DNA from 3 places in the Bradyrhizobium guangzhouense genome. Region 1 is predicted to be linked to each of the others. Evidence: predicted binding sites of a transcription regulator. Region 1 holds the regulator's gene; each other region holds the start of a gene.
The links. Region 1 encodes LexA, which represses DNA repair genes until DNA is damaged. Its sites were predicted from a motif close to TGTTCNNNNTGTGTTCNG; they were not measured.
Positions count from the first base shown of each region.

Region 2: a site for LexA is predicted at 4,524-4,541, ahead of uvrA (excinuclease ABC subunit UvrA). Genes of this name have one in related genera too.
Region 3: a site for LexA is predicted at 3,347-3,364, ahead of XH91_RS26000 (DUF3072 domain-containing protein). Genes of this name have one in related genera too.

Region 1 is NZ_CP030053.1:3,458,315-3,468,278, forward strand. Features, by position in the region: gene XH91_RS16710 (glutamine--tRNA ligase/YqeY domain fusion protein) at 1-1,287, shown strand, start outside; gene XH91_RS16715 (nuclear transport factor 2 family protein) at 1,303-1,689, shown strand; gene XH91_RS16720 (DUF2171 domain-containing protein) at 1,778-2,011, shown strand; gene XH91_RS16725 (ComEC/Rec2 family competence protein) at 2,112-4,394, shown strand; gene XH91_RS38840 (hypothetical protein) at 4,483-4,917, opposite strand; gene XH91_RS16735 (hypothetical protein) at 5,109-5,312, opposite strand; gene lexA (transcriptional repressor LexA) at 5,499-6,200, opposite strand; gene XH91_RS16745 (molybdopterin molybdotransferase MoeA) at 6,377-7,588, opposite strand; gene XH91_RS16750 (hypothetical protein) at 7,766-7,981, opposite strand; gene XH91_RS16755 (HAD-IA family hydrolase) at 8,124-8,747, opposite strand; gene XH91_RS16760 (alpha-hydroxy acid oxidase) at 8,762-9,889, opposite strand.
Region 2 is NZ_CP030053.1:3,568,396-3,578,359, reverse strand. Features, by position in the region: gene gyrA (DNA gyrase subunit A) at 1-1,405, opposite strand, end outside; gene XH91_RS17285 (single-stranded DNA-binding protein) at 1,764-2,261, opposite strand; gene XH91_RS17280 (outer membrane protein) at 2,685-3,449, shown strand; gene XH91_RS17275 (outer membrane protein) at 3,685-4,359, shown strand; gene uvrA (excinuclease ABC subunit UvrA) at 4,638-7,613, shown strand; gene XH91_RS17265 (DinB family protein) at 7,696-8,259, shown strand; gene XH91_RS17260 (RNA/DNA-binding domain-containing protein) at 8,378-9,772, shown strand; gene XH91_RS17255 (HAD-IA family hydrolase) at 9,819-9,964, shown strand, end outside.
Region 3 is NZ_CP030053.1:5,427,262-5,437,225, reverse strand. Features, by position in the region: gene XH91_RS26020 (universal stress protein) at 1-335, opposite strand, end outside; gene XH91_RS26015 (Do family serine endopeptidase) at 548-2,080, shown strand; gene XH91_RS26010 (hypothetical protein) at 2,353-2,715, shown strand; gene XH91_RS26005 (DUF6496 domain-containing protein) at 2,728-3,003, opposite strand; gene XH91_RS26000 (DUF3072 domain-containing protein) at 3,080-3,310, opposite strand; gene XH91_RS25995 (hypothetical protein) at 3,426-3,635, shown strand; gene XH91_RS25990 (hypothetical protein) at 3,660-3,845, shown strand; gene XH91_RS25985 (hypothetical protein) at 3,906-4,106, shown strand; gene XH91_RS25980 (hypothetical protein) at 4,179-4,415, opposite strand; gene XH91_RS25975 (hypothetical protein) at 4,510-4,779, opposite strand; gene XH91_RS25970 (hypothetical protein) at 4,921-5,142, shown strand; gene XH91_RS25965 (HWE histidine kinase domain-containing protein) at 5,139-6,632, opposite strand; gene XH91_RS25960 (HAMP domain-containing protein) at 6,647-9,964, opposite strand, start outside.

The sequences.
Region 1 (9,964 bases):
GAGATCCGCCTCTCGCGCGGCACGCTGACCGAACCCGGCAAGAACTCGCCGTTCCGCGATCGCAGCGTGGAGGAGAATCTCGACCTGTTCCGCCGCATGAAGGCGGGCGAATTCCCCAACGGCGCGCGCGTGCTGCGGGCCAAGATCGACATGTCCTCGGGCAACATCAATCTGCGCGATCCCGTGCTGTATCGCATCCTGCATGCGCATCACCCGCGCACCGGGACCAAGTGGAGCATCTATCCGAGCTACGACTATGCCCATGGCCAGTCGGATGCGATCGAGGGCATCACGCACTCGATCTGTACGCTGGAGTTCGAGGACCATCGGCCGCTCTACGACTGGTTCATCGAGAAGCTGCCGGTGCCGTCCACGCCGCATCAATACGAAATGGCGCGGCTCAATCTGACCTACACGCTCTTGTCCAAGCGCGTGCTGACCCAGCTCGTCCGCGATGGCCATGTCGCCGGCTGGGACGATCCGCGCATGCCGACCATGGCGGGGATGCGCCGCCGCGGCGTGCCGCCGGCGGCCTTGCGCGAATTCATCAAGCGGATCGGCGTGGCCAAGGCCAACAGCGTGGTCGATGTCGGCATGCTCGAGTTCTGCATCCGCGAGGAACTGAACCGCACGTCGCAGCGCCGGATGGCGGTGTTGAAGCCGCTCAAGGTCGTGATCGAGAATTATCCGGAAGGACAGACCGAGGAGCTGGAGGCGATCAACCATCCGGACGATCCGAGCGCCGGCACCCGAAAAATCACGTTCGGCCGCGAGCTCTATATCGAGCAGGACGACTTCATGGAGACCCCACCGAAGAAGTTCTTCCGCCTGTCGCCGGGCAATGAAGTGCGGCTGCGCTACGCCTATTTCGTCAAGTGCACCGGCGTGATCAAGAACGACAAGGGCGAAGTGGTGGAGCTGCGCTGCACCTACGATCCCGCGACCAAGGGCGGCAACGCGCCCGACGGTCGCAAGGTCAAGGCGACCATGCATTGGCTGCCGGCGGCGAATTCCGTGCCGGCGGAGATCCGCATCTACAACCAGCTGTTCGCCAATCCGAGCCCGGACGCCCAAAACTTCGCGGCCGATCTCAATCCGAATTCGCTGGAGATCCTCGGCGATGCCCGAGTCGAGGCCTCGGTTGCCGCGAGCAATTCGACCGAGCCGGTGCAGTTCGAGCGCCAGGGCTATTTCGTGCGCGACAAGGACTCGACGCCGGGCAAACCGGTGTTTTCACGCACCATCGGCCTGCGCGATACCTTCGCGAAGGAAGTGGCCAAGGGCTGAGAAGGGCTTGGGGATATGAGCAGCGAAGCCGACGCCATCGTTTCCGCCATCATCGCGAGATGGTGCGCCGGCTTTGCCACGCTCGATGCGGCTGCGCTGTCGTCGCTGTATTCGAAGAACGCGTTCTTCTTCGGCTCCAACCCAAAACTCTATCGGGGCAGGGACGGCGTCGCCGATTACTTCAACGGCCTGCCGCGCTGGCGCAGGCCCAGCGCGACGTTCTCCGAGGTGCGGGCGGCGCAAGCAGGGCCTGATATGATCAACATGGGTGCGTCAATCACGTTCGACCTCGCCGGCGAACGGGAGGATCTGATCGTCAAGATGAGCTGGGTCATCATTCGCGAGGATGGCGACTGGAAGATCGTCAATCACCATGCCTCGGCGAAGGCGCCGTTGATCTGACCGGCGCGTCGTCACACGGCATCGTCATTGCGACGAGAGCAACGAACGCGCTCCCTGCGCGTTGTGTGGGTCCAACGAGGATCCCACCATGCAGAACATCGCAGAGCATATGGAAGTCATCGGCGCCGACGGCGTTCATGTCGGTACGGTCGACAAGGTCGAGGGTAACCGTATCAAGCTGACCAGGAAGGACAGCGGTGAGGGCAGTCACAAGGGCCACCACCATTTCATCGACAAGGGCCTCGTCGCCGGTGTCGAGGGCAACAAGGTCCGCCTGTCGGCCAAGGCGGACGTCGCCGTGACGATGGAAGAGGAAAAGTAGGGGCGCGGCCTCTTCGTTCCCGATCCGTACCGCTATTCGGTGGGCTGCACGTTCCGGTAGCCTCCGGCCCCGTCTAATATCGCAGGGGTTGCCTTAGGGAATGGCGGAGCCGGACCGGCCGCAGCGTTTGTCGCAAGGCATTGCCGGGACTTGGCCGACAGGCCGGGCCCGATCGGCCGGCGGGTTCGTGCCGGCTGGGTTTGGCGTCTGGCCCGCGATCGGCGGCACGCTGCGCGAATGGGCCAAGGCCGAGGCTGGCGCGGGCCGGCTGTTTCCCTGGGTGCCCGTTGCCTTCGGCTGCGGCATCGCGCTCTATTTTGCCGCCGATCACGAGCCGGTGCTGTGGGTCACGGTTGCGACAGCGACCGCGCTCATGCTCGGCGCGGTCCTGTTGCGGCGAAGCCCTTGGTTTGCGCCCGCGATCATGATCGCGGCGGTCGCGGCCGGTTTTGCCGCAGCGACGTGGAAGACGGCACGCATCGCGCATACAGTGCTCGCAAAGCCGCTTTATTCGGTGTCGCTGTCGGGCTTCGTCGAGACCCGCGACATCCGCGAGCGCACCGACCGTTTCGTGCTGCGCGTCGCCGCGATGGAGGCGCAGCGTAGCGACGTGAAGCTCGAGCGCGTCCGCCTCTCCGTGCGCAAGGGGACTGCGCCCGATGTCGGCAGCTTCGTGCAGTTGAAGGCGCGGCTGATGCCGCCGCTGTCGCCGCTGCGGCCCGGCAGCTACGATTTCTCGCGCGACATGTTCTTCCAAGGCATCGGTGCCTCGGGTTTTGCGATGGGGGCGATCACGATCGTGACGCCGCCGGTGTCAGGCGGATTGCAGCTACGCTATGCCGCGATCATGCAAGGCCTGCGCGATGCCATCGACGCGCGCATCCGCGCCACGCTCGACGGCGACAACCGCGCCATCGCGACCGCGCTGCTCACCGGGCGCCGCGACGCGATCACCACGCCCGTCAACGACGCGATGTTCATCTCGGGGCTTGGTCACGTCCTCTCGATTTCGGGCTATCACATGGCCGTCGTCGCGGGGGTCGTCTTCTTCGCGGTCCGCGCGCTGCTCGCGCTCGTCCCGGGACTGGCGGTGGGCTTTCCCATCAAGAAATGGTCTGCCGCCGCCGCACTGACCGCTTCGGCGTTCTATCTGTTGCTCTCCGGTGCCGAAGTCGCGACGCAGAGATCGTTCTTCATGACCGCGGTGGTGCTGATCGCTGTCATCGTCGATCGGCGCGCGATCACATTCCGCACCCTGGCCGTGGCGGCACTTATCGTGCTCGCGTTCGCGCCGGAAGCGCTGGTGCATCCGAGCTTCCAAATGTCGTTCGCGGCAACGCTCGGGCTCGTCGCCATGGTGCAGATCGGCATGCCGAGCCTGTTGGCCTCGCCCGATCATTCGGCGACCGCGCGCATCGCGCTGTGGGGCGGCCGCGAGATCGCGATGTTGTTCATGGCCTCGATGATCGCGGGATTTGCGACCACTCCTTACTCCGCCTTCCATTTCCACCGCGTCACACCCTATGGCGTGCTCGCCAATCTCGGCGCGATGCCGGTGGTCTCGGCGCTGGTGATGCCGGCCGGGCTGCTCGGATTGCTCGCGGCTCCCTTCGGGCTGGACGGCGTGTTCTGGTGGTTGATGGGGATCGGCATCGACTGGATGATTTTGGTCACGCGCTGGGTGGCCGCATTGCCCGGTGCGATCGGTCACGTCTGCGCCTTCGGCACAGCGCCGCTGATCGCTGCGAGCCTCGGCCTGATCCTGATGGGCCTGCTGCGCACGCCGCTGCGCTGGTCGGGAGCGGTCGTGCTCGTGGCTGCGACCATCTGGGGTCTTTCTATCAGGCAACCCGACATCCTGATCGCGGGTGACGGCCAGAACGTCGCGGTGCGAGGCAGGGACGGGCAGCTGCATCTGATCAGGACGAAGAAGGACAATTTCCTGCTGAAGGAGTGGCTTGCGGCGGACGCCGATCCGCGCGATGCGGCGAGCACTTCGCTCGGCGACGGCGTGTCGTGCGACGATGCCGGCTGCGTGACGCCGCTTGCCGACGGCCGCATGGTCGCGCTGGCGCAGCGCATCGACGCGCTGGCCGATGATTGCAGTCGCGCGGCCCTGGTGGTGACGGCAAGGCCTGCGCCGCCGGATTGTGGTGCGATGCTGGTCGACCGGCCGCGTCTGGTGAGCCAGGGCGCGCTGGCGCTGACACGCCGCGGCGATGGGTTTGCGGTTCAGTCGGTGAGGGCACGGGGCGCAAACCGCCCCTGGTCGCCGGCGGCGGCCGGCGATGGAGATTTTGAACGGACCCTCGTGCCACGGTCGGCGACTCCGCGCGCGAAGGACGCAACACCGTCCGAGGCCGACCTTCAGGCCGAGGACTAAGGCCTGATCCGCAAAAGTGTGTAGCGGTTTCCCGGCGCGACAAACGCGAAAACGCGCTTACGCGGAGGTCATGCCCAAGGATGACGGCTCAGCCGATCGGAAGGCGCGGGGGCGTCGGACTGATGTCGGCAGTCACTTGCGGCTTGTGCTCGCGCTCACCGAGCGGCTGGGCCACCGGCAGTTGCAGCACGGTCGCGCGCTGGCCTTCGACGAGCTGGGTCACCAGGACGTATTTGCCATCCGGGAATTCGATCGCGTCGTGATGACGATCGGGAATGTGCGGATCGACCTTGCCGAACTTGCCGACGCGCGAATTGATGGTGCGCGTCCAGATCCAGCGGTTGTCGTAGCGGACGTTGTCGGCGAAGGCGAGCTCCGTCCCCGGCAGCAGGCAGACCGCGACCGACATGTCGGCTTCGGAGGCGAAGCCGCGCGTCGAGGTGCCGCGGAACGTTGTCGTGACGATCGTCTCGCCGACTTCTGCGGGACGCGTCGCGACGGCATGCAGGCTATAGTCACACATCGGGTGCTCCTCATCAGCGATAGAGCACCCACGCCTCTTCTGAGGCGCAGGCCTCTATCAGAGTGGAAGCCTGCGATCATATGCGATGTTGGGGGCAAATCTGCGGCTTGAGTCTGCAGGCTGCCATCACAATATCTTTTTCAGGCACGCGAGGAACAAAGCCTGCTCCCGTGCATTCGCGAGCCTCTCCGTTAGCGGCCGGCAGGTGCCGACCAGCCCGAATATGGCCAGGCTGGCTGCGCCGGCTGCTCGACGGCGTTGCGGGCATTGCGGAGTTGCCCGCTCGTCGCCTGGGGCGCCTTGCGAATGTGATGCTGCGGCTGCGCAGCGAAGGCTTGCGACGGTGACGTTGCGATCAGTGCCATCGTGGCGGTGATCAAAAAGAACTTGCGCATGGCGGTCTCCTCGGTCTCGCAAAGGCGCAACGAAGCGATGCGTGCTTCGTTGTGGCGTGCCGGGGATGTAGCGCGGGAGAGGGGGCCGGATAATCTGTGCAGAACCAGAAAGACTATCCAGCCGGAGCGGACAACCGCCCGCTCCAATCATGAAGGCACGCTCGCCAGCGGCGGCGCGCGACGGGTTCAGTATTTCCGGTACAGCCCGATCAGCTTGCCCTGGATCTTGACCCGGTTGGGCGGCAGGATCCGGACCTCGTAGGCGGCGTTTGCCGGCTCGAGCGCAATCGAGGCGCCACGGCGGCGGAAGCGTTTGAGCGTTGCTTCCTCGTCGTCGATCAACGCCACCACGATATCGCCGGTGTCGCAGCTCTCGTTGCGCTGGATCAGCGCCATGTCGCCGTCGAGAATCCCGGCATCGACCATGGAATCGCCGCGCACTTCGAGCGCGTAGTGCTCGCCCGCGCCGAGCATGTCGGGCGGGACGCTGATGGTGTGGCTGCGGGTCTGCAAGGCCTCGATCGGCGTACCGGCCGCGATCCGGCCCATCACGGGAACCGCGACGGGGCGCTCGCCTTCGTCAGCGGGCGGGCTCGACGTCGTCCGCACCTTGCCGAGATTGCCCTCGATGACGCTCGGCGTGAAGCCGCGGCGGCTGCCGGCAGCCGCCTGGAGTTCGGGCAGCTTGATCACTTCGATGGCGCGGGCGCGGTTGGGCAGGCGGCGGATGAAGCCACGTTCCTCGAGCGCGGTGATCAGGCGATGGATGCCCGACTTGGAGCGCAGGTCGAGCGCGTCCTTCATCTCGTCGAAGGAGGGCGGCACGCCGCTTTCCTTCAATCGCTCGCTGATGAACCGCAGGAGCTCGTATTGTTTGCGCGTTAACATCTCGACCAAAATCCCCCTGACGATGTCGTTCGATTCCGAGACGCTGAATTCAGCAATAAGCCGCTACATGCTCGAAACAAATCATGAACGGACACTATATGTTCGATACATGTTCCGCAACTGCTTAATTTACCGTGAACGCGACAAAGTTCGCGGAACGGTTGCGAACGGTGCGCTCACTCGGGCAATCGCAGCACCTCGCATGGCGTGCCGGCTTCGGCTTTCGGCGCGAACGGCGGACGCACGAGAAGTGCCTGTGCCGCAGCGAGATTCGCAAGCAGCGAGGAATCCTGGTGATTGACGGGAAGAGCTAGAAGCGTGCCGTCATCGCGCGTCTGCAGACGCGCACGCAGATAATCCTCGCGCTGGTCGTTGGCGCCGACGTCGCGGCCGAGCACAGCGCGTTCGCGGCGATGATGAATCACCTGACGGCCCGACAGTGCGCGAATCAGCGGCACCAGAAACAGGAAGCCGCAGACGTAGGATGACACGGGATTGCCGGGCAGGCCGATCACGCGCATTGGCCCGAGTTGCCCGTTCATCATCGGCTTGCCCGGTCGCATCGCGATCTTCCAGAACGCCATCGAGATGCCCTCGTCGGTCAGCGCCCGCTGCACCAGGTCGTGGTCACCGACAGAGGCGCCGCCGGTCGTGATCAGGATGTCGGCGCCGGATTCCCGCGCGCGGCGAATGCCTGATGTGGTGGCGGCAAGCGTGTCGGCGGCAACCCCGAGATCGATGGTGTCGGCCCCCTCGCTGCGGGCGAGGGCGTGCAGGGCGTAGCCGTTGGAATAGACGATCTGGCCGTGGCCGGGCGTCGAGCCGGGCATCACCAACTCGTCGCCGGTTGCGAGAATCGCGACCTTCGGGCGGCGGCGGACGGCAAGCTGCGGGTGGTTCATGCCGGCAGCGAGCGCAAGGTCGCGCTCGGTCAGGCGCATCCCCTTGTGCAGGAGCACCTCACCCTCGCGGAAATCGATCCCGGCGGGGCGGATGTGCCGCCCGGTGACGGCGGCTTCCTTGATCGTGATGTGCTTGCCGTCCGCGACGGTGTCTTCCTGGATCACCACCGCATCCGCGCCGGCGGGCACGACCCCGCCGGTGAAGATCCGCACGGCTTGGCCAGCGCCGACTGTTCCCGCAAATGGGCGGCCGGCTGCGACCTCGCCGATGACGGTGAGCTGCGCACCGACCTTCGCCGCATCGGCCGCGCGGACGGCATAGCCATCCATCGCCGACATGTCCTGCGGCGGCTGCGTCCGCCGCGCGGCAACGTCGCGCGCGAGCACGCGATGGAAGGCCTGATCCAGCGCGATCATTTCCTCAGCCAAAGGCTCTACACCGGCGAGCACGGCGGCAAGCGCATCGGAAACCGGCATGAGGGCCACGGTGAACTCCCGCAACAAGATCGAAGGACTCGGTCGGCAAGGTTCTAGCCGAGCGGAGAGGCCGAGGCAAAAGGGGTTATATCGCCGCGAAGCTTACGCTTGGGGCAGGGCTTGAGTCGCGACATGATCCGGAGGGCGAGGCAAACCGGTATGAGGAGCGGCAGCCTGCGCGCGGCACTACGACCGCGTTATGGGATTTCCCCTTGCCGCCTCTCCATCTTCGGCGACGTCAGGCGCCTTGGGCCCTTGATCCTTGTCCGGCAACGGATCGGCCTGGGCCTTCAGGTCGGCCGCCTTGCTCATCAGCTTGGCGGAAAGCTCGGAGTCCGAGGTGGTCTTGGCGAATTTGACGAGCAGCGAGGCCTGCTTGGTGAGGTAGGTTTTGCCCAACACGATGATAAGTCCATGTAGAATTCCCAACGGACTGATGAGTCCGGAAGCGGGCATTCGTTCCCGGAACTCTGTATAAAAATGCACAGAGCGACTTGGTTCCATGCCCGCGCGCGAAATAGTTCCGGGTCGCGGCGTCTCGCGGTCAGATCCCCAGAGCTTTCAGCGCATTCCCGACATCGGTCGGCGAGGTCACATGGACCGCGGTCAGGCCGCGGGCGCGCGCGCCTTCGATGTTCTCTGCGAGGTCGTCGAAGAACACGATCCGGCTGGCCGGCACGCCCATCGCGGCGACGACATGGTCGAACGCTTCAGCATCCGGTTTGCGCAGCCCGATGCTGGAGGACAGGTACAGCTCGCGGAAATGGCCGAGCAGGTCGGCATATTGCTTCGAGAAATAGTCTACATGCGGGCGGTTGGTGTTGGAGAAGGCATAGACCGGCATCTGTTTTGCCGCGCGGGGCAGGAGCTCCGTGATATCAGGCATTTCGCCGGCGAAGATCGCGTTCCACCCCTCCAGGAACTGGTCATCCGAAATGGAGATTCCGAGCGAAGAGCGCAGGGAGGCAAAATAGTCCTCGTCGCTGAGCTTGCCGACCTCGTGCAGCCGGTAGGCCTCGTCGCGCACATAGCGCCCGACGATGGCTTCGGGCTTGCAGCCGGCATGTCCGGCCCAGCAGGCGATCGCCCTGGAGAAATCGATGTCGAGCACGACGCGCCCGAGATCGAACAGGAGCGCATCTGCGCTGCCGGGAGAGAGCGAGGTCATTGCGTCCTTTCGGGTCAGTATCGATAGGGTTCGTGGTCGAACAGCGGGAACGCGCTGAACACGCTCGGCGCATTGGTCGCGGTGGCCGGGTGCAGACAGGATCTGTTGACCTCGGCGAACGAGGTGGCACCCAACAGACCGAGGCAGCGCAGCACCTCGTCTTCCAGCAGTTCCAGCATCCGCGTCACGCCGGTCTCGCCGGCTGCCGCCAGCGCCCAGCATTGCAGCCGGCCGATGCCGACGAGGTCGGCGCCCGCGGCGATCGCCTTGACGATATCGGTGCCGCGGCAGAAGCCGCCATCGACCATGATCTTGGCGCGGCCCTTCACCGCATCGACGATTTCCGGCAGCACATGCATGGCGCCGCGGCCGTGATCAAGCTGGCGGCCGCCATGGTTGGAGACATAGATCCACTCGACGCCGTGATCGACCGCGATCTGCGCGTCCTCGGCGGTTGCGATGCCCTTGATGATCAGGGGAATCTTGAACTTGTCCTTGATCATCTTCACGGTCCGCCACTCCAGACCCTTCTGGTAGTCGCCGCCGGTGGCGCGCAGGCGGCTCTCGCGAACGTAGCGCTTGGCGATGTCACGCTCGCGACGGCTGTAATGAGCGGTGTCGACGGTCAGGCAGAAGGCGGCATAATCGGCCTTCTGCGCACGGCTGACGACGTCGGCGACGAACGCGTCATCGCCGCGGACGTAGAGCTGGTACATGCGCAGCGCATCGGGCGCGGCTTCGGCCGTCTTTTCCAGGCCGGGCTCGGAGACGGAGCTGAGCATGTGCGACGCACCAAAAGCGCCGGCGGCGCGCGCGACGCTGGCTGCGCCATTGGGGTCGAAGATCTCGAGCGCGCCGACGGGGGCGAGCACCACAGGCAGTCGCATCTTGCGGCCGAACTGCTCGACCGAGCCGCTGACCTTGCGCATGTCGCGCAGCACACGCGGGCGGAACGCGATCTCGTCCAGCGCCATGCGGTTGCGGCGCATCGTGGTCTCGGTCTCGGCCGCGCCGACGATGTAGTCCCAGGCGTTCTGGTTGAGGTTGGAACGCGCCTTCCGGATGAATTCGTGCAGGTTCTGGAACGGCTCGTTGCTGGCGCCGAGTTCGACGTTCCGTTCCGGCCGGAGTGCTTCGTTCATTGTTATCCTCCCGAGAATTTGAAGTCTTATGCCATCGCCTATCCCGTCCGGCCCTGCAAAACCATCCTAAAATCG
Region 2 (9,964 bases), 110 kb from region 1:
CCGTGAGCCGCGCCAGGCGCAGTTCCAGGATCGCCTTGGCCTGATCCAGCGACAGGCGGATGGTGCCGTCCTCGTTGATGCGATGGCGGGGATCATCGATCAGCGTGATGATGTCCTCGACATCACGGGCCGGCCAGTCACGCGTCATCAGGGTGTCGCGCGCGGCAGCCGGCGTCGGCGAGGTCCGGATGACCTTGATGATCTCGTCGATATTGGCGACCGCGATCGCAAGACCGACCTGCTCATGCGCGCGTTCGCGCGCCTTGCGCAGCTTGTATTTGGTGCGGCGTGTGATGACCTGCTCGCGGAAGCCGACGAAGATCGTCAGCATGTCCTTCAGGTTCATCGTCTGCGGACGACCACTGTCGAGCGCGACGGCGTTGACGCCGAAAGAGGTCTGCAGCGGCGTGAATTTGTAGAGCTGGTTCAGCACCACGTCGGGCACGGCATCGCGCTTGAGCTCGACGACGACGCGGTAGCCATCGCGGTCGGATTCGTCGCGCAGATCGGAGATGCCCTCGATCTTCTTTTCCTTGTAGAGCTCGGCGATGCGCTCGACCATCGTCGCCTTGTTCACCTGATACGGGATCTCGGTGATGACGATCGCCTCGCGCTCCTTCCGGATCGTCTCGAACTCGACCTTGCCGCGCATCACGATGGAGCCGCGGCCGAGATGATAGGCGCTGCGGATGCCCTGGCGTCCGAGGATGATGCCACCGGTCGGGAAGTCCGGGCCCGGGATGATGTTGTTGAGCTCGTCGATGGTCAGCGACGGGTTGTCGACCAGCGCAAGACAGGCGTCGATGACCTCGCCGAGATTGTGCGGCGGGATGTTGGTGGCCATGCCGACCGCGATGCCGCCGGCTCCGTTGACCAGCAGGTTGGGGAACCGCGCCGGCAGAACCACGGGCTCCTTGGTCGAGCCGTCATAGTTGTCCTGGAAATCGACCGTCTCGTTGTCGATGTCGTCGAGCAGCTTGAGCGCGATCTTGGTCAGGCGGGATTCGGTATACCGCATCGCCGCCGGCGGATCGCCGTCGACGGAGCCGAAATTGCCCTGCCCGTCCACCAGCAGTTCGCGCATCGAGAAGGGCTGCGCCATACGGACCAGCGCGTCATAGATCGCCTGGTCGCCATGCGGATGGTATTGGCCCATGACGTCGCCGACGATACCGGCCGACTTCTTGTGCTTCTTGTCGGGTGTGTAGCCTTCCTCGTTCATCGAGAACAGGATGCGGCGGTGCACGGGCTTCAACCCGTCGCGCGCATCGGGCAGCGCGCGCGACACGATCACGCTCATGGCGTAATCGAGGTAGGACTTCTTCATCTCCTCGTAGATCGAGACGGGGCGAATGTCCGAGGGTTGCGCCGGCTGGTCGCCGGGCTTGTTGTCGTCGTCAGCCAAGGGGGAATCCGGTGAAGTTTTATCTGGGAATCATATAGCGCATCGAGGCCCTGATAACCACCCTTGGAGGCTTCCGGGAAGCGCTTTTTCCGACTGTTCTTCCAGAGACTTACGCCCTTCCTGGTACCGCCTTGGGCAAGCTCTGGGCAAGCCTCCGGGAACCGCCGCTCAGGTCCCGAAAACCACGTCATGCATCATGCGCCCGGGCGGCAGCGTGAACAGCCCCGCCACCACCGGCGCGCCCACAAACATTGGGACCATGATGCGCCGGTGATCGGTACCCCGATCCAACCGGCCAATCAGTGGGAACACCTGCCGCTTCCCGCGAGCAAGGCGAAATGCGAAGCTCCGCCTCGCCTCAGAACGGGATATCGTCGTCCATGTCGTTGTTGCGGCCACCGCCGCCCGCGGCCACGGGGCGGCGCGGTGCGCTGCTGACCGGACCGGACGAGCCGAAATCGCCGCCCGGCTCGTCGCCGAAGCTGCCGCCGCCTCCGCCACCGCCGCGGCCGTCGAGCATCGTCAGCGTCGAGTTGAAACCCTGCAGCACGACCTCGGTCGAGTACTTCTCCACACCGCTCTGATCGGTCCATTTGCGGGTCTGAAGCGCCCCCTCGATGTACACCTTGGCGCCCTTCTTCAGATACTGCTCGGCGACCTTGCAAAGCCCTTCGTTGAAGATCACGACGCGATGCCACTCGGTCTTTTCCTTGCGCTCGCCGCTATTCTTGTCGCGCCAGGTCTCGGAGGTCGCGATGCTCAGATTCGCGATCGGCCGCCCGTCCTGGGTGCGGCGGATTTCCGGATCCTTGCCGAGATTTCCGACCAGAATGACCTTGTTGACGCTTCCCGCCATCGCCGCTCTCCACTCCAAATGCACTGAATTTCGAAAAGGCGCGCCCGCGCTGCCGCCTGTTGGGTCGACCCTATACGCTTACGAGGGCCGATCGGCCCGGCACACCCTTGGTTATCCCCACATATAGCACCGACCAAACATTTGTTCCAGATTTGTTCCTACCGAAATTGATGCGACCCAAGCGTGCAATCGGTAGTCGCCGCCTCTATGCACGACATCATGAATTGGAACCGGCACAGGCAAGAAAATGCTTAATCTTCATTAGGTTATGCCCCCTCAGTTGGCCGACGAGTGTTGCATTCCGGAGACGGACTCCGCCTCCGGATTGGACTACGGTCCGACTCGGAATTGGTTCATATGGGCGTCGCGCCTGATTGACCGCTTCAGGGGACGACTGAAGCGGACGACACTGGGGAGACTGCAATGAAGAAAATTCTGTTCGGTACAATCGGTATGGTTGCCTTGGGCTTGTCAGCACCGGCTGACGCAGCCGATCTTGCGGCGCGTCCCTACACCAAGGCGCCGCCGCCGATGATCGCCACCATCTACGACTGGAGCGGCTTCTACATCGGCATCAACGGCGGTGGCGGATCGAGCCACAAGTGCTGGGACTTCCTCGCGGCGACCACCGGCGCGCTGCTCGGCGAGGGTTGCCACAATGCGACCGGCGGCACCGTCGGCGGCCAGGTCGGCTATCGCTGGCAGTCCGCCAACTGGGTGTTCGGCCTCGAAGGCCAAGGCAACTGGGCCGACTTCTCCGGCGACAATGTCAGCGCGCTCATCCTGAGCCAGCGCAACCGCTCGAAAATCGACGCCTTCGGCCTGATCACGGGCCAGGTCGGTTATGCCTGGAACAACGTGCTGTTCTACGTGAAGGGCGGCGGTGCCGTGGTCGCCGACAAGTTCAATATCTACACCGCGCCCGGATTCGCTGGAGCCGGCACCCTGCTCGCCTCGACCAGCGATAACCGCTGGGGCGGCACGGTCGGCGCCGGCCTCGAGTTCGGCTTTGCGCCGAACTGGTCGGTTGGCGTTGAGTACGACCACATCTTCCTGGGCAGCAGGACTCTGACGCTGAATGCGCCCGGCGGCGGTGCATTCCAGACCGATCGCATCGGCCAGAATGTCGACATGGGTCTCGTCCGCGTCAATTATCGCTGGGGCGGCCCCGTCATCGCGAAGTACTGATCCACCTGAAATCATTCGAGAATAAAAGGCCGGCCGCGCGCCGGCCTTTTGCTGTCGTGTTCCCTGCGGGAACTATGGGTCAGCTACTATTACATTTTGTATTTGTTGTGGCTTTTGAGAGACACAACTTGCGGCTTCAGTGGTGTAAGCACGTCGTTAGTTGGACCACAGCGTCCGATGCCCTTCCGATCTTACGGAAGGCAACAACAGAAACTGGGACTGGGATAAGTTGAAAATGAAGAAGGTTTTGTTGGCTTCGGCCGCTCTGATTGCCCTCACCGGCGCCGCTTCGGCTGCCGATCTGGCGGCTCGCCCCTACACCAAGGCGCCTGTCGCGATGGCCTCGGTCTACAACTGGACCGGCTTCTACCTCGGTCTCATGGGCGGCGGCGCCTGGGAAGACGCGAACAGCCCGCGGATGCAGGGCGGCTTCGTCGGCGGCACCGCCGGCTACAATTGGCAGACCGGCAATGTCGTGTTCGGCGTTGAGGCTGATGGCGCCTGGGCTGACGTCAGCGCCTCCGCTGCGGCCACTGTTCCCGGTTTCGGTGTCGTGACCGCGAACTCGAAGACCGACGCGCTCGGCACCGTGCGCGGCCGCATCGGCTACGCCGTCAACAACGTGCTGTTCTACGGCACCGGCGGCTACGCCTGGATCGACAACAAGATCAGCCTCTCCGCGCTGGGCGTGAGCATCTCCGACAGCAAGTTCCACTCGGGCTGGACTGTCGGCGCGGGCGTCGAAGCCTTCATCGCTCCGCAGTGGTCGATCAAGGGTGAGTACCTGTATCGCAGCCTCGGCAGCGAGAACTACTTCGGGGGCAACCTGCCCTCCGGCACGCTCAACCTGCACACCGTGCAGTTCGGCGTGAACTATCACTTCAACGGCCCGGTCGTCGCCAAGTACTGAGTTCAGTACCGAGCTTCGTCTCCAAAGCCATCGTCACGAAAGGCCGGCCTCGCGCCGGCCTTTTTGTTGTTCCGTTGGGGCCCATGGCCGGGCGCTGCTGCCAAATCCCGCCAGCGCGCCAACAATCCGTTGACGATTCGCAAGTCCCACTGGAAATCCGCCTTCGTTCTTCCTACGTTCGCTCACAACCCCATTGGCGCCGATCCCGGTTCCGGGCGAAGCGCGCCTGCACGTTGGCGCGATCGCGTAGCTTTTGGGATTCCTTGAGGGCAAACCGGATGGATGAAGTGATCAAGGCGAAGCGCCAACAGCAGAACGCGGGCTCCAGCCTGCGCGCAATTACGATCCGTGGCGCGCGCGAGCACAACCTCAAGAACATCGACGTCGAGATTCCCCGCGACAAGCTCGTGGTGTTCACCGGGCTATCAGGCTCCGGCAAATCCTCGCTCGCCTTCGACACCATCTATGCCGAGGGCCAGCGCCGCTACGTCGAGTCGCTCTCGGCCTATGCCCGCCAGTTCCTGGAGATGATGCAGAAGCCCGACGTCGACCAGATCGATGGCCTGTCGCCGGCGATCTCGATCGAGCAGAAGACGACCTCGAAGAATCCGCGCTCCACCGTCGGCACCGTCACCGAGATCTACGACTACATGCGCCTGCTCTGGGCGCGCGTCGGCGTGCCCTATTCGCCGGCCACGGGCCTGCCGATCGAAAGCCAGACCGTCTCGCAGATGGTCGACCGCGTCCTGGCGCTGCCCGAAGGCACCCGGCTCTATCTGCTCGCGCCCGTCGTGCGCGGCCGCAAGGGCGAGTACCGCAAGGAGCTCGCCGAATGGCTGAAGAAGGGCTTTCAGCGCGTCAAGATCGACGGCACGTTCTACGAGCTCGCAGAAGCGCCGACGCTCGACAAGAAATTCCCGCATGACATCGACGTCGTGGTCGACCGCATCGTGGTGCGCGCCGATATCGGCCAGCGCCTCGCCGAAAGCTTTGAGACCGCGCTGAAGCTCGCCGAGGGCCTCGCCGTGGTCGAGTTCGCGGATGCGCCGGCAGCCGCCCCGGTCGAGGAGAAAAAGAAGACCGCAAAGATCCACGACAAGAGCGGGCCCGAGCGCATCCTGTTTTCGGAAAAATTCGCGTGTCCCGTCTCCGGCTTCACCATCCCCGAGATCGAGCCGCGCCTGTTCTCGTTCAACAACCCCTATGGCGCGTGCCCGGCCTGCGGCGGCCTCGGCGTCGAGCAGCATGTCGACGAAGACCTCGTCATCCCCGACAAGGAGCTCGCCATCGGCAAGGGCGCGATCGCGCCCTGGGCCAAATCGTCGTCACCTTATTATGTGCAGACGCTGACGGCGCTCGGCAAGCACTACAAGTTCACCCTGACCACCAAGTGGAAGGATCTGCCGAAGAAGACGAGAGACGCGATCTTGCATGGCTCCGGCGAGGACGAGATCAAGTTCTCCTATGAGGACGGCGTCCGCTCCTACGACACCAAGAAGCCGTTCGAAGGCGTGATCACCAACATCAACCGCCGCTATCGCGAGACCGAGAGCGAGTGGGCGCGCGAGGAGCTGGCCAAGTATTTCCACGACGTACCCTGCGGCGCCTGCAACGGTTTCCGGCTCAAGCCCGAGGCGCTTTGCGTCAAGGTCGGTGCCAAGCATATCGGCGAGATCTCCGAGCTGTCCGTCAAGGCCGCCGGCGCCTGGTTCGAGACCGTGCCTGAGGCACTGAACGCGCAGCAGAACGAGATCGCCGGGCGCATCCTGAAAGAGATCCGCGAGCGCCTCACCTTCCTGCTCGACGTCGGCCTCAACTATCTCACCCTGTCCCGCTCCTCCGGCACGCTGTCCGGCGGCGAGAGCCAGCGCATCCGCCTCGCCTCGCAGATCGGCTCGGGCCTGACAGGCGTGCTCTACGTGCTGGACGAGCCCTCGATCGGCCTGCACCAGCGCGACAACGCGCGCTTGCTCGACACCCTCAAAAGGCTTCGCGACCTCGGCAACACCGTGGTCGTGGTCGAGCACGACGAGGATGCGATCCGGCTTGCCGACTACGTCCTCGACATTGGCCCCGGTGCCGGCATGCATGGCGGCAACATCGTTGCCGAAGGCACGCCCGACGAGATCATGCGCAACCCGAAATCGCTCACCGGCAAATACCTGACCGGCGAGCTCGAGGTCGAGGTGCCGGAGCGGCGTCCGCCGAACCATCGCCGCACCATCAAGGTGGTGAACGCGCGCGGCAATAACCTCAAGAACGTCACTGCGGAGATTCCGCTCGGCCTGTTCACGGCGGTGACCGGCGTGTCCGGCGGCGGCAAGTCGACGCTGCTGATCGACACGCTCTACAAGGCGATCGCGCGCAAGCTCAACGGCGCCAGCGAAGGCGCAGCTCCTCATGATCGCATCGAGGGCCTCGAGCATATCGACAAGATCATCGACATCGACCAGTCGCCGATCGGACGCACGCCGCGCTCGAATCCGGCGACCTATACCGGCGCCTTCACGCCGATCCGTGAATGGTTTGCCGGCCTCCCCGAAGCTAAGGCCCGCGGCTACGAGCCCGGTCGCTTCTCCTTCAACGTCAAGGGCGGTCGCTGCGAAGCGTGCCAGGGCGATGGCGTCATCAAGATCGAGATGCACTTTCTGCCAGACGTCTACGTCACCTGTGACGTCTGCAAGGGCAAGCGCTACAACCGCGAGACGCTGGAGGTCCTGTTCAAGGGCAAGTCCATCGCCGACGTGCTCGACATGACGGTCGAGGAAGCCGCCGAATTCTTCAAGGCGGTGCCGCGCGTGCGCGAAACCTTCCAGACCCTGCACCGCGTCGGGCTCGACTACATCCATGTCGGCCAGCAGGCGACGACCCTGTCGGGCGGCGAAGCCCAGCGCGTCAAGCTCGCGAAAGAACTGTCAAAACGCGCCACCGGCCGCACGCTCTACATCCTGGACGAGCCGACCACCGGCCTGCACTTCCACGACGTCAAGAAGCTCCTGGAGGTGCTGCACGAGCTGGTCGCGCAAGGAAACACGGTCGTCGTCATCGAGCACAATCTCGAAGTTATCAAGACCGCCGACTGGGTCATCGACCTCGGCCCCGAAGGCGGCGATGGCGGCGGCGAGATCGTCGCCTGGGGCCCGCCCGAGGACATCGTGAAGGCGCAGCGCAGCTACACGGGCAAATTCCTGGAGCCGGTGCTGAAGAAGGCGCGCAAGCCGAAGCGAAGGAGCACGAGCGAGGCGGCGGAATGACTTTGGGAGCCGTAGGGCGGATTAGCGAAGCGTAATCCGCCACCGCCCTCTAGCCAGGCGCCGACTGAAGGAAAATGCCGATATGTCCGCCGGCCTCGTGCAAACCTATCGCGCTTTCGCCCATAACAATGCCTGGGCGAACCATCGCCTGCTCACCGCCTGCGCCGGTCTCAGCCAGACCGAATTCGAGGCTCCGCGAACCGGGTTCTTCCCGAGCCTTCAGCGCACGCTGAACCACATCTACGTCATCGATCTCTTCTACATCGATGCGCTCGAAGGTGGCTGGATCGGACCGCGGGCCTGGGAGAACGAAGTGCCCTATCCCTCGCTGTCCGGGTTGAATCCCGCTCAAGCCGCAATGGACAAGCGCCTGCTCGCGATCTGCGATGCGTTGACGCCTGAGCTGCTCGACGGCAATGTCCGTATCAACCGCGACACGCGCGTCCAAATCGAACGCCGTGACCGGCTGCTCATGCATCTCTTCCAGCATCAGATTCATCATCGCGGCCAGGCGCACGCCATGCTGTCGGACACATCAGTGGCGCCGCCGCAGCTCGATGAGTTCTTCGCGGCAGGAGAAGCGCCGCTTCGCGCCGGCGAGTTTGCCGAACTCGGATGGACCGAGGAGACCGTTTGGGGGCCTTAGCGGTGTAACTTCCCGTCCATGTTCTACTCCTGGCAAGTTCCCTTTCTTCTTGAAGTTGCAGCGCTGGCCGTTACTGTTCGAACTTAACCAAAAAACATGGGCTGGGGAGTGAAGTAGCTTGGCAATCGACGTAACAGCCCTATCCGACGCTCAGTTTGCCGATCTCCTGGCTCGCGGCGAAGGTCACTTCTTAGACTTTAAGGCCAAAGAAGTTTCGCCGGCGAAGCTTACTAAATCACTTTCGGCATTCGCCAACGCTGATGGTGGAGAACTCTTTATTGGGGTCCTGAATAGTGGATCTCCGACTAAGCGCTGGTCGGGTTTTGTAGATCCGGAGGCCGCAAATGGCCACATCCAAGCATTCGAAGAGTTCTTCCCGCTCGGCAGCTATTTTAAGTACCAGTTTTTGAAATCAGATCGATATCCAGGTTTGTTGCTGCATTGCGAGATTTTGAAGACTCCGGATATCCGGTCCGCCAGCGATAAGGTCTTCTATTTGAGGCGTGGGGCGCAAAACCTTCCTCAAACGCAAGAAGATCAAATTTCGAGGCTGAAGTTCAACAAGGGCATCACCTCTTACGAGGACCACATCGTCAAGATTGATGTCGCTGAGGTTACGAACTCTAAGCCGGTGCTCGAGTTTATGCTCGCGAACATCCCCACGGCAGAACCTCTGCCGTGGCTCAAAAAGCAACAGCTCATCGATGAGGAAAGGCCAACAGTAGCCGCCGTCCTCTTATATGCGGAGGAGCCCCAAGCGGCCCTCCCCAAGGCCGGCATCAAGATCTACCGATACCAAACATCGGGGTCAGGAACACGTGATACCTTGGTTGGAAACCCTAGCAGCATCGAAGGACATGCGTACGCGTTAATCGCAAAAGCCGTGCAGGCGACCGTTGATATTGTCGAAAAGGTCTCAGTAATTGGAACGACAGGACTTGAAAAAGTCTCCTATCCACGGGAGTCCATTCACGAGATCATCACGAATGCCGTACTCCATCGGGACTACAGCCTAAATGACGACATTCACATTCGCATCTATGATAACCGCATCGAAGTTCAGAGTCCTGGTGTGTTGCCCGCTCACGTCACCGTTGAAAATATTCTCGAAGAGCGCTTTGCTCGAAACCAGAGGATCGTGCGCCTGATTAACAAATATGAAGACCCACCGAATAAGGACGTTGGCGAGGGACTCAACACCGCTTTTGAAGCGATGCGAAAATTGAAATTTCGGGATCCGGTTATTGAGCAGCTAGACGGTAGCGTGAAAGTTACACTTCGTCATGAGAAGTTAGCGTCGCCAGAAGAACTGATTTGCGAGTATTTGAGAGTTAACTCGGAAATTAACAACGCGAAGGCACGCGAAATTACTTTCATTGGGTCGGAAAACTCCGTGAAGCGAATATTCAACAAGATGATGAAGAGCAAGATCATCGAACGAATTCCCGATCGACCTCAAGCGAAAACAGGTTACAGGAAGGGTTCAAACTTTCCGAGTGAAACTGCTCAGTAGTACCGAGCAGTTGGGCTCCGGCCGCTGCCAGTCTTACTTTAAGCCCATGCCCTTCTCCCTCGCCATCTTCGACCTCGACGGCACCCTCGTCGACAGCTTCCCCTGGTTCCTGCGCACCATCAACGACGTCGCCGACCGCTTCGGCTTCCGTCGTGTCGCCGATGAGGACGTCGAGGGGCTGCGGCATGCCTC
Region 3 (9,964 bases), 2.0 Mb from region 1:
TCGTGCAGCCGCGCCATCTCGCCGAGCGAATTGGCTGCATCCACCGGAATCGCGCCGAGCGGGTGGCAGGTGCAGGAGATATCGGCGTTGCCCGCTTCGCTCCTGAAGACTGCAAGCGCGGCTTCGGCCCGTTCCAGCGCGCGCTCGCGTTCCATCTCGAACACGGCCGCGACGGCAGCGCCGCCTTCCATCAAATAGGCCGCGGTGCTCGCGACATAGCCGACCGCGACGGCATCGACATGGGCATTGAGGCCGGCTGCGAGCGAGATCGAGCCATCAATGACGGCGCGCATCGGCCTTTCGGTCGGGATGTGGACGAGAATGTCTTTGTACATGGCGGCCCCTCCGATGGACATCATCCGATGGCTGCAGTTTTTCACCACCCGAAAGGCCCGCGTTGAGCTGCATCAAATCTGCGGTGAGGAATTTGCCCTGCGGCCGCCGGCCGCACTTTCTTTGCCAAGAATTAATCGCGCGGACGGGACGTCGTAAGGTGGCGATCGCCATGTTGGGTGCAAGGGGATTTACCCAACATGGAGAATTGGACATGATCGATCGCGACAATTCCGACACTACCAAAACCCGCAGAATTCTGAAGCCGCGCCGGCTTGCTCTGCTCGGCACCGTGGCCGCGCTGGGCGTAGCCGCGTTGGTCGCTTCTCCCGTTTCCACGTCCTTTGGCGTGAGCCCCCTGATCTCGCCAGCGCACGCCACCGAGACCGCCGCAACGCCCTCGGGCTTTGCCGACCTTGTCAGCAAGGTCAAGCCCGCCGTCATATCGGTGCGGGTGAAAATCGACCAGGACAACGACAAGAATGCGATGCTGCAACAGAACCGGATGGATCAGGACGAAGATTCCCCGCTCGACCAGTTCCGGCAGTTCGGTTTCCGCTTCCCGGGCGGCATGAACGGTATGCAGCGCCAGCGCCACCAGGTGATCACCGGCGAGGGCTCCGGCTTCTTCATTTCGGCTGACGGCTATGCCGTCACCAACAACCATGTCGTCGACCATGCCGAGTCCGTGCAGGTGACGATGGACGACGGTACGATCTACACCGCGAAGGTGGTCGGCACCGATCCGAAGACCGATCTCGCGCTCATCAAGGTCGACGGCAAGAAGGACTTTCCGTTCGTGAAATTCTCCGACCAGAAGCCGCGGATCGGCGACTGGGTGGTCGCGGTCGGCAATCCGTTCGGCCTTGGCGGCACCGTGACGGCCGGCATCGTCTCGGCCAGCGGCCGCGATATCGGCAACGGCCCCTATGACGACTTCATCCAGATCGATGCCCCGATCAACAAGGGCAATTCCGGCGGTCCGGCCTTCGACACGAACGGCAACGTGATTGGCGTGAATACCGCGATCTACTCGCCCTCCGGCGGATCGGTCGGCATCGGCTTCGACATTCCCGCCTCGACCGCAAAGCTCGTCGTCGCGCAGCTCAAGGACAAGGGTGCCGTCACGCGCGGCTGGCTCGGTGTGCAGGTGCAGCCGGTGACCGCGGAGATCGCCGACAGCCTCGGCTTGAAGGCGGCACGCGGCGCGATCGTCGACAATCCGCAGGATGGCAGCCCGGCGGCAAAGGCCGGCATCGAGGCGGGCGACGTCATCACCGCGGTCAATGGGACCGCGATCAAGGACTCCCGCGATCTCGCCCGCACCATCGCGGGGCTGGCGCCGGGTACGTCCGTGAAGCTCGACGTCGTCCACAAGGGCGACAGCAAGACGGTGACGCTCGCTCTCGGCGAGCTGCCGAACGAGCACCAGGCCAACGCTGACGACGGCAAGACGGAGCAGACCCCCGGTACGCCGCGCCTTGGCCTCGGCCTCGCACCGGCAGGTGAAGTCCAGGGTGCCGGCCAGAAGGGCGTCGTGGTCACCGAGGTCGATCCGCAGGGACCGGCAGCGCAGCGCGGCATTCAGACCGGCGACGTCATCCTCAATGTCGGCGGCAAGGCTGTTTCCAACGTCGGTGAGGTCCGCTCCGAGCTGGCACAGGCCAAATCGTCCGGCAAGAACAGCGTGCTGTTGCAGGTGAAGAATGCGGAGGCGACCCGGTTCGTCGCAGTGCCGCTCGCCTGATATCGAGCTTGACGGCAAGTTCAAAAGGCGGCCTGCGGGCCGCCTTTTTCGTGCGCGTCTCTCGAGATACCCACAGCCCACCGATAACATTCTCGTTAACGGCAGCAATGATGACGGGTTCGTCCGAAAAAGCCGCGTTCGCTCGTCAAACTCTGGAATACTGTTATGCTTCGGCCGCAACGAAGCTGCCGAGGCAAATTGCAGGAGTGGAACTTCGGACGTCCGGCCGATTTGTGGAACCGGCCGGTGGTTCGCATTTGATCGGTGCCGACATGGATCGATTGAAGCTCTCGCTGAAGCTTGCGCTGCTCGTCGCGCCTTTTCTGTTGTCGACCGGAAGCGCCTTGGGGCGCGATGACGGTCGCTTCACCGACTCGCCGCTCAAACCCTGGTTCGACAGTTTGCGCAGCCATCTCGGTCCGTGCTGCTCGGATGCCGACGGCGTTGCCGTGGCCGATCCCGATTGGGACTCGCACAATGGTCATTACCGGGTACGGCTTGACGGAGAGTGGGTCGACGTCCCCGACGAAGCCGTGATCACCGAGCCAAACCGGGCCGGCCGTACCATGGTCTGGCCGGTCAAGACGGTGTTCGGCGTTTCGATCCGCTGCTTCATGCCCGGCAGCATGATCTGACAGCGGCCCGCGTCACCGCTTGGAGGATTTGCGCTTCGAGCTCTTCTTGCTCGTCTTCTTGCTGGTCTTCCTGGACGTCTTCCGCTTCGACGCCTTCTTCGGCACCTTCTTGCCCTTCTTGCGCGCTTTGGACAGGCCGATCGCAATCGCCTGTTTGCGGCTCTTCACGCGTCCGCCGCGACCGCCGCGTCCGCTCTTTGCGGTGCCCTTCTTGTAGCGTCGCATCTCGCTCTCGACATCGCTGCCGGAGCTGCGTGAATAGCGGCGCTTCTTTGCTTTGCGTGCCATCAGCTCTCTCCCATGGCTTCCGGAAGAGAACAGGAGCGCTGACCCAATGTTCCAGCGCGCTTTGCGAAGCGCCTCTTCAGAAAGAGTTGGCGAGCTCGATCTCTGCTTCCAGCACCTGGATGCGGCGCGCGGCTTCGGCAAAGGACAGGTCGCGATCGTATTGCGCCGGCTGGTAGGCCTCTTCGCTGAGCCGCTTGAGCCGCAGCCCTTGCGCCCGGGTCATCTGCTCCATCAGAAAAGCCTTGGCATTCGGAAAAGCCTTGGCGTCCGCAAAAGCCTTGGCGTCGTATTTACCCTGAACCTGCATCTCGCTCTCCATTCCTGATTTCGTGACTTGACTATATGTTCTTATTTTGTTCTAACAAGCCATGGACAACAGAATTAATGAAATTCGACGTAAAATCAGCATCTTGAGGCTGGAGATGGCCGACGTCGAAGCGTCCGTGCGCGATCTCGTCAATCGCGACCGCGATTGCACCGAACGGGCCCGGGCGCAAATTGACCTGCGCCGGAAAATCAACCTGCTGATTGGCGAATGGAAGGCTGCGGGCGGCGGCGAGGTGCTGCCTGACATCCGCGAGCGGGTGCGCCTCCGTCCGCTGAAAAACGAGAGCAGGCCGGTACGCCGCTGAGGCGTTCGTGGAGGGAGGCTGGTGGTGGAGGAAGACCCGGACGCCTACCGGATTCTGAGACTGCGCGCCGAGATCCTCGAACTGGGCTCTGCGATCAGGCAATTGCAGCGGGAAGGCCTCGACGACGCCACCGCCCAGCTCCTGATCGCGCGCAAGCGGGCGCAGCTCGATCATCTCGTGAAGACGAGCTCTGTCGTCCGCCCCCTTTAACATCCCTGACATCCGACGCAGCTAAAGCAGTCGCGCAACGCGACATGCCGGAGCTCGTCCATGCCGGATGCCGAAATGACTGCCCTGCTGCAGGCGGTGCTCGATGAGGTCTGCGCAGACTTGCCCCCATGGGATACGACGACGCGCGAGCGCGTTGCTGAGAGATTGCGTAACCTCGTCCGTTCGGGGCGCAGTTCGGTCGACGAGTTGAAGCGGGTAGGTGGTGATGCGCTGATCCGCGCACCGACGATGTGGCCCTGAGCGAATGCCCAGGCGCTCAAGCAACAGGCCCCGCTCTCGCGGGGCCTGAACGCCAAGAGCTTGGTTGCAAGCCTACTTGGTGTTGGTCGGAGCGCTCTTGTTGTTCATCATGCCGCCGCTCTGGTCCGTACCAGGGTTGGTGCCGCCTTGGGGGGTCGGTTCGCTACCCTTGGACTTCATGTTCGCTCCCGTCGTGGTCTGCGACATGGAGGAGTGGTGCTTCTTGTGGGACTTGGCCTGCGCGGCGAACGGCGCGGCGGCGAGGCCGGTTGCCAACATCACGGCGAGAGCGAGCTTGGTCGTCTTCATGTAGGGAACTCCCTGAGTTGAATTGACGCAGGAGCCAACCGCCATTTGCCACAGGAGTTCCGAAGAAAAACGTCGCGCGCGTTTCACGTCCGCATCAAGAGTTCTTGTCTTCGTTGAGGATGAACACGACGCCCGTCAGCGAGGCACCGATGGCGAAGGTCGTCACCATCGTGGCAACGAACACGAAGGCCGCCGCACGGCCGCCATCGTTCAGCAATTCTGCAGCCGCGGGATTGACCAGAATGAGCGCGAGCGTAAACGTCAGGCCGAGTGCCGCCCCCATCATCGCATGGGTCATCAGCTTGATCACGCCGGTGGGCGAGATCAGACTTGGCGACCCCTTTGGCGACTTTTTTGCGCGCATGGAACTGCCGATCGGTCTGGCATGCAACGCGCGCGGTCATTGCGGGTTCCATTGCGTATGAAGGATTTGTCATCACCCGCTTCATCCGACGTTCATGCCGGCCTTGCGAGGATGTGCGCCATCAACACGGGAATATCAGCTATGGGTAAGGTGGTCTTTCTCTACCGCTCGCTGGCCTATCGCAACGCGGCGGCCGACATATTGCTCAAGGCGCGCAAGCTGCCGCGCGGTGCGGACCGCAGCGCGGCCCGCCGCTACGCGAGGGCGCTGCGCGATCTCGCGCAAACCGAAGCCTGGCTCGAAGGGCGCATCGCCGATGAATCGCGGTCGATGTCGCGACTGAAAGTTGCCGCCTCGCGTTAACCCGACGCGCGCTGAAGCTCGGGAGAGCTGCCGGTCTCGAACTTGTCCTGCGCCGCCGGCGTCGCTGCGGTCCTACTCGTCAAGGGGACTTCGAGACGACACAGCAAGCCCTCCGAACGCCAATCGAATTGCGCCTGTCCGCCAAGCTGGGATTCAACGCTGGCGAGCAGGCTTCTCGTCCCGAAGCCACGCGATTTCGGCGTCCTGACCAGCGGCCCGCCGCTCTCATCCCACGTCAAGGTGAGGAGATCGTTCTCGGCTCCCCAGCCGATCGCGAGCCGACCCGACCGCGTCGAGAGCGCGCCATACTTGGCCGAATTGGTGAAGAGCTCGTGCAGCGCCAGGGCCAGTGTCTGCGCGGTGGCCGGCAACAACTGCACTTCGGGACCCGCAAGCTTGACCTGTCCGCCGAGCGAGTAGGGCGCCACCTCTTCCTCGATCAACTTGGAGAGCTCGGCGCCCTGCCAGCTCGACAGCGAGAGGATGGTGTGCACGCGCGCGAGCGCATTGATGCGGCCCTCGACGGCATTGACGTAAGCCTTGACTTCCTCGGCGCGGGTGAGGCGGACGATCGATTGCGCCAGCGCCAGCGCATTCTTGGCGCGATGATCGACCTCGCGCGCCAGCAGATTCTGCCGTTCCTCGGCGCGCTTGCGTTCCGTGATATCGACGGTGACGCCGCTCACCCGCACGACGCGGCCGTTGGAGTCGACGGTCGCGGCCGCCGTGCCGACGCACCAGCGCACCTCGCCGTCGGGGCGACGGATGCGAAATTCACCTTCATAGGCATGGGAGCCGGTGTTGAACGCGGCAATGGCCTTGCTGAACTGGTCGGCATCATCGGGATGCAGCAGCGCCTGGACATTCACCGATGTGACGCTGAACGTTTCCGGCGTCACACCGAAAATGCGATACTGGCCTTCGTCCCACATCCAGTCGCCATTGACCCAATCCCAGTCCCACGAGCCCATCTTGCCCGCCGCGATGGCCATGGTGCGCCGCTCTTCGCTCTCGCGCAGCTTGGCGGTGGAGTTCTCCAGCTCGGCCGTGCGGGCGCGGACGCGATCCTCGAGATCCTGGTTCAGCCGCTCGAGCTCGCGCGTCTTGCGATAAAGCTCGGCAAACACCTTGACCTTGGCGCGCAGCACTTCCGGTATGACAGGCACGGGAACGTAGTCGACCGCACCCATCTCGTAGCCGCGCAGGCGGTCGATGTCGCTGACCTGAATGGCCGAAATGAAGATCATCGCGGTCTTCTGGAAGCGTGGATGCTCGCGGATCATGGCCGCGAGCTCGAAACCGTCGAGCTCGGGCATGCAGACGTCGACCAGGATCACCGCGATCTCGGTCTTGAGCAGCACCTCCAGCGCCTCCCGGCCGGACGAGGCGATCACGAGGTTCTCACCGAGTTCCTTCAAGATCACCTCGTAGGCGAGCAGCTTGGCCGGCTGGTCGTCGACGAGGAGGATGTTGACCTTTTCGTGGTCCATTCTCGGATCCAAACTCAACGGTGCAGCCACATGCGGATTGCAAGCAGCAATTGGTCGGTGTTGACGGGTTTGGCGAGATAATCGGAGGCTCCTGCCTCCAGGCATTTCTCGCGGTCGCCCTTCATCGCCTTCGCTGTCAGCGCGATGATCGGCAGGCGCAGGAAGGCCGGGTTCTCCCGGATCACGCCGATGGTCTGATAGCCATCCATCTGCGGCATCATGATGTCCATCAGCACGATGGCGATTTCCGGGTTGGATTCGACCAGCGTCACCGCCTCGCGCCCGGTGGTCGCCGTCAGCACCTTCATGCCGCGCCGTTCCAGCACGCTCGACAGCGCGAAGATGTTGCGGGCGTCGTCGTCGACCAGAAGCGCGGTCTTGCCGATCAGGTCCTCGTCGGAACTGTTGAGCTTCTCCAGCATGCGCTGCTTCTCGACCGGCAGCTCGGTGATCACCCGGTGCAGGAACAAAGCGGTTTCATCGAGCAGACGTTCGGGCGATTCCACGCCCTTGACCACGATGCTGCGCGCCATGGTGTGGAGCTCGGCATCTTCTTCCGCCGACAGCTCGCGGCCGGTGAACACGACGACCGGAACGTTTGAGAGGGCTTCGTCGCGGCGGATCTGGTCCAGCACCTCGAAGCCGCTCATGTCGGGCAGGCGCAAATCGAGCACCACGCAATCGCATGGCGCCTCGCGAAGTGTCGAGAGTGCACCCGCGCCGGTATCGGTGGTGACGATCTCGATATCGTCATGATGCAGCAGCTCGCGGATCGACAGCTGCTCGGCCTCGTTGTCCTCGACGATCAGCAGCCGTTTGCGCCTGGGACGCGCATATTCCTTGATCTGCGTCAGCGCCGCGGAAACGCCTTCGGTGGTCGTCGGCTTGTTGACGAAGGAGAAGGCGCCGCGCGCCAGCGCATGCTGGCGATCCTCGTCGAGCGTGATGATCTGCACCGGAATGTGGCGCGTCAGCGGATTGTGCTTGAGCTGGCTCAGCACCGTCCATCCGAGCATGTCCGGCAGGAACACGTCGAGCGAAACGGCGCGCGGCTGATACTGTTTCGCAAGCTCGAGCGCCTCTGCGCCGCGCGCGGCGACCAGAACCTTGAAACCCTTGTCCCGCGCGAGGTCGACCAGGATGCGGGCATAATGCGGGTCGTCCTCCACGATCAAGAGGATGCTGTCGCCGGGCTCGAGATTGAGGCGATCGTCGGGCAGCTGCTCGATGACGCGTTCGGGCACAGCTGTCGCCGGCTGGAGCGCAGGCGGTTGGTTATATTGCTGCGCCGCGGGCGCGCGCGGTGCCAGCGTCGGACCGGAATATTTCAGCGGCAGGTACAGCGTGAAGGTCGAGCCCTTGCCGGGAGCGCTGCGCAGATGGATTTCGCCGCCGAGCAGGCTCGCAAGCTCGCGGCTGATGGCAAGGCCAAGACCGGTGCCGCCATATTTGCGGCTGGTGCCGGCGTCCGCCTGCTGGAACGCCTCGAAGATCAGCTTCTGCTTCTCCAGCGGGATGCCGATGCCGGTGTCCGAGACCTCGAAGGCGATCACGGCCGGCGCGGAGTTCAGGACCGGATGATCGGGACCCCAGCCGCCGAGCGCGCCGGCGACCTTCAGCCGCACTTCGCCTTCGCCGGTGAACTTGAAGGCGTTAGAGAGCAGGTTCTTCAGCACCTGCTGCAGGCGCTTGGAATCGGTGACGATGCTGCGGGCGAGGTTCGGATCGAGGTCGATCTTGAACGACAGATTGCGGTTCTCCGCCTCGTGCCGGAACGGCCGCCCGACCGTCTCGAGCAGGTTCGCGGTGAGGATCTCCTCGGCATCGACCGTCACCGTTCCCGACTCGATCTTGGAGAGATCGAGAATGTCGCTGATGAGGTTGAGCAGGTCGGTGCCGGCGCCGTGGATGGTGCGGGCAAATTCGACCTGCTTGGCCGAGAGGTTGCCGTCCGGATTGTCGGTGAGCTGCTGTCCGAGGATCAGGATCGAGTTCAGCGGCGTGCGCAGCTCGTGGCTCATATTGGCCAGGAATTCCGACTTGTACTTCGAGGTCAGCGCGAGCTCGGTCGCCTTTTCCTCGAGCGCGCGGCGGGCCTGCTCGATTTCCTGGTTCTTGCGCTCGACCTCGACATTGCGCTCGGCGAGCTGCTGCGCCTTCTGCTCGAGCTGGTCGTTGGTCTGCTGCAATTCGCGCTGCTGCGTCTGCAGCTCGCCGGCGAGCTGCTGCGACTGCTTGAGCAGGCCTTCGGTCTGCATCGTCGCTTCGATCGAGTTGAGCACGATGCCGATGGAGTCGGTGAGCTGCTCCAGGAACGTCATCTGCGAGGTCGTGAACGATGTGAGCGAGGCGAGCTCGATCACCGCCTTGACCTGGCCCTCGAACAGCACCGGCAGCACCACGAGGTTCTTCGGCGCGACGCGCAGCAGCGCCGAGTTGATCGGCACCACGTCGGCGGGGATGTCGGCGACGACGCGCGGACGCCGGTCGACCGCGCACTGGCCGATCAGGCCGTCGCCGAATTGCAGCACGCGCTGATAGGGATAGACGCCGTCGCCGGCATAGGAGGCGAGCAGCAGCAGTTGCGGACTGTCTTCGTTCTCGACCTGGTAGATCACGCCGGTATGGGCGTTCACCAGCGGCGACAGCTCGGTCAGCAGCAACCGGCCGACGGTGGCGAGATCGCGCTGGCCCTGCAGCATGTTGGTGAACTTGGCGAGGTTGGTCTTGAGCCAGTCCTGCTCGGTGTTCAGCTCCGTCGTCAGACGGAGGTTCGTGATCATCGTGTTGATGTTGTCCTTCAGCTCCGCGACCTCGCCGCGGGCGTCGACCTGGATCGATCGCGTCAGGTCGCCCTTGGTCACGGCGGTCGCGACTTCCGCGATCGCGCGCACCTGGGAGGTGAGGTTGGCCGCCAGCAGGTTGACGTTGCCGGTGAGGTCCTTCCAGGTGCCGGCCGCGCCGGGCACGTCGGCCTGGCCGCCGAGACGGCCTTCGACGCCGACTTCGCGCGCCACCGACGTCACCTGGTCGGCGAAGGTCGCCAGCGTCTCGGTCATGTTGTTGATGGTGTCGGCGAGCGCCGCGACCTCGCCCTTCGACTTCACGGTGAGGTTCTGCTTGAGGTCGCCGTTGGCGACCGCGGTCACCACCTTGACGATGCCGCGGACTTGCTCGGTCAGGTTCGCCGCCATGAAGTTGACGGTGTCGGTGAGGTCCTTCCAGGTGCCGGCGACACCAGGCACCTGGGCCTGACCGCCGAGCTCGCCCTCGGTGCCGACTTCGCGCGCCACGCGCGTCACTTCGCCGGCGAACGCGTTGAGCTGGTCCAC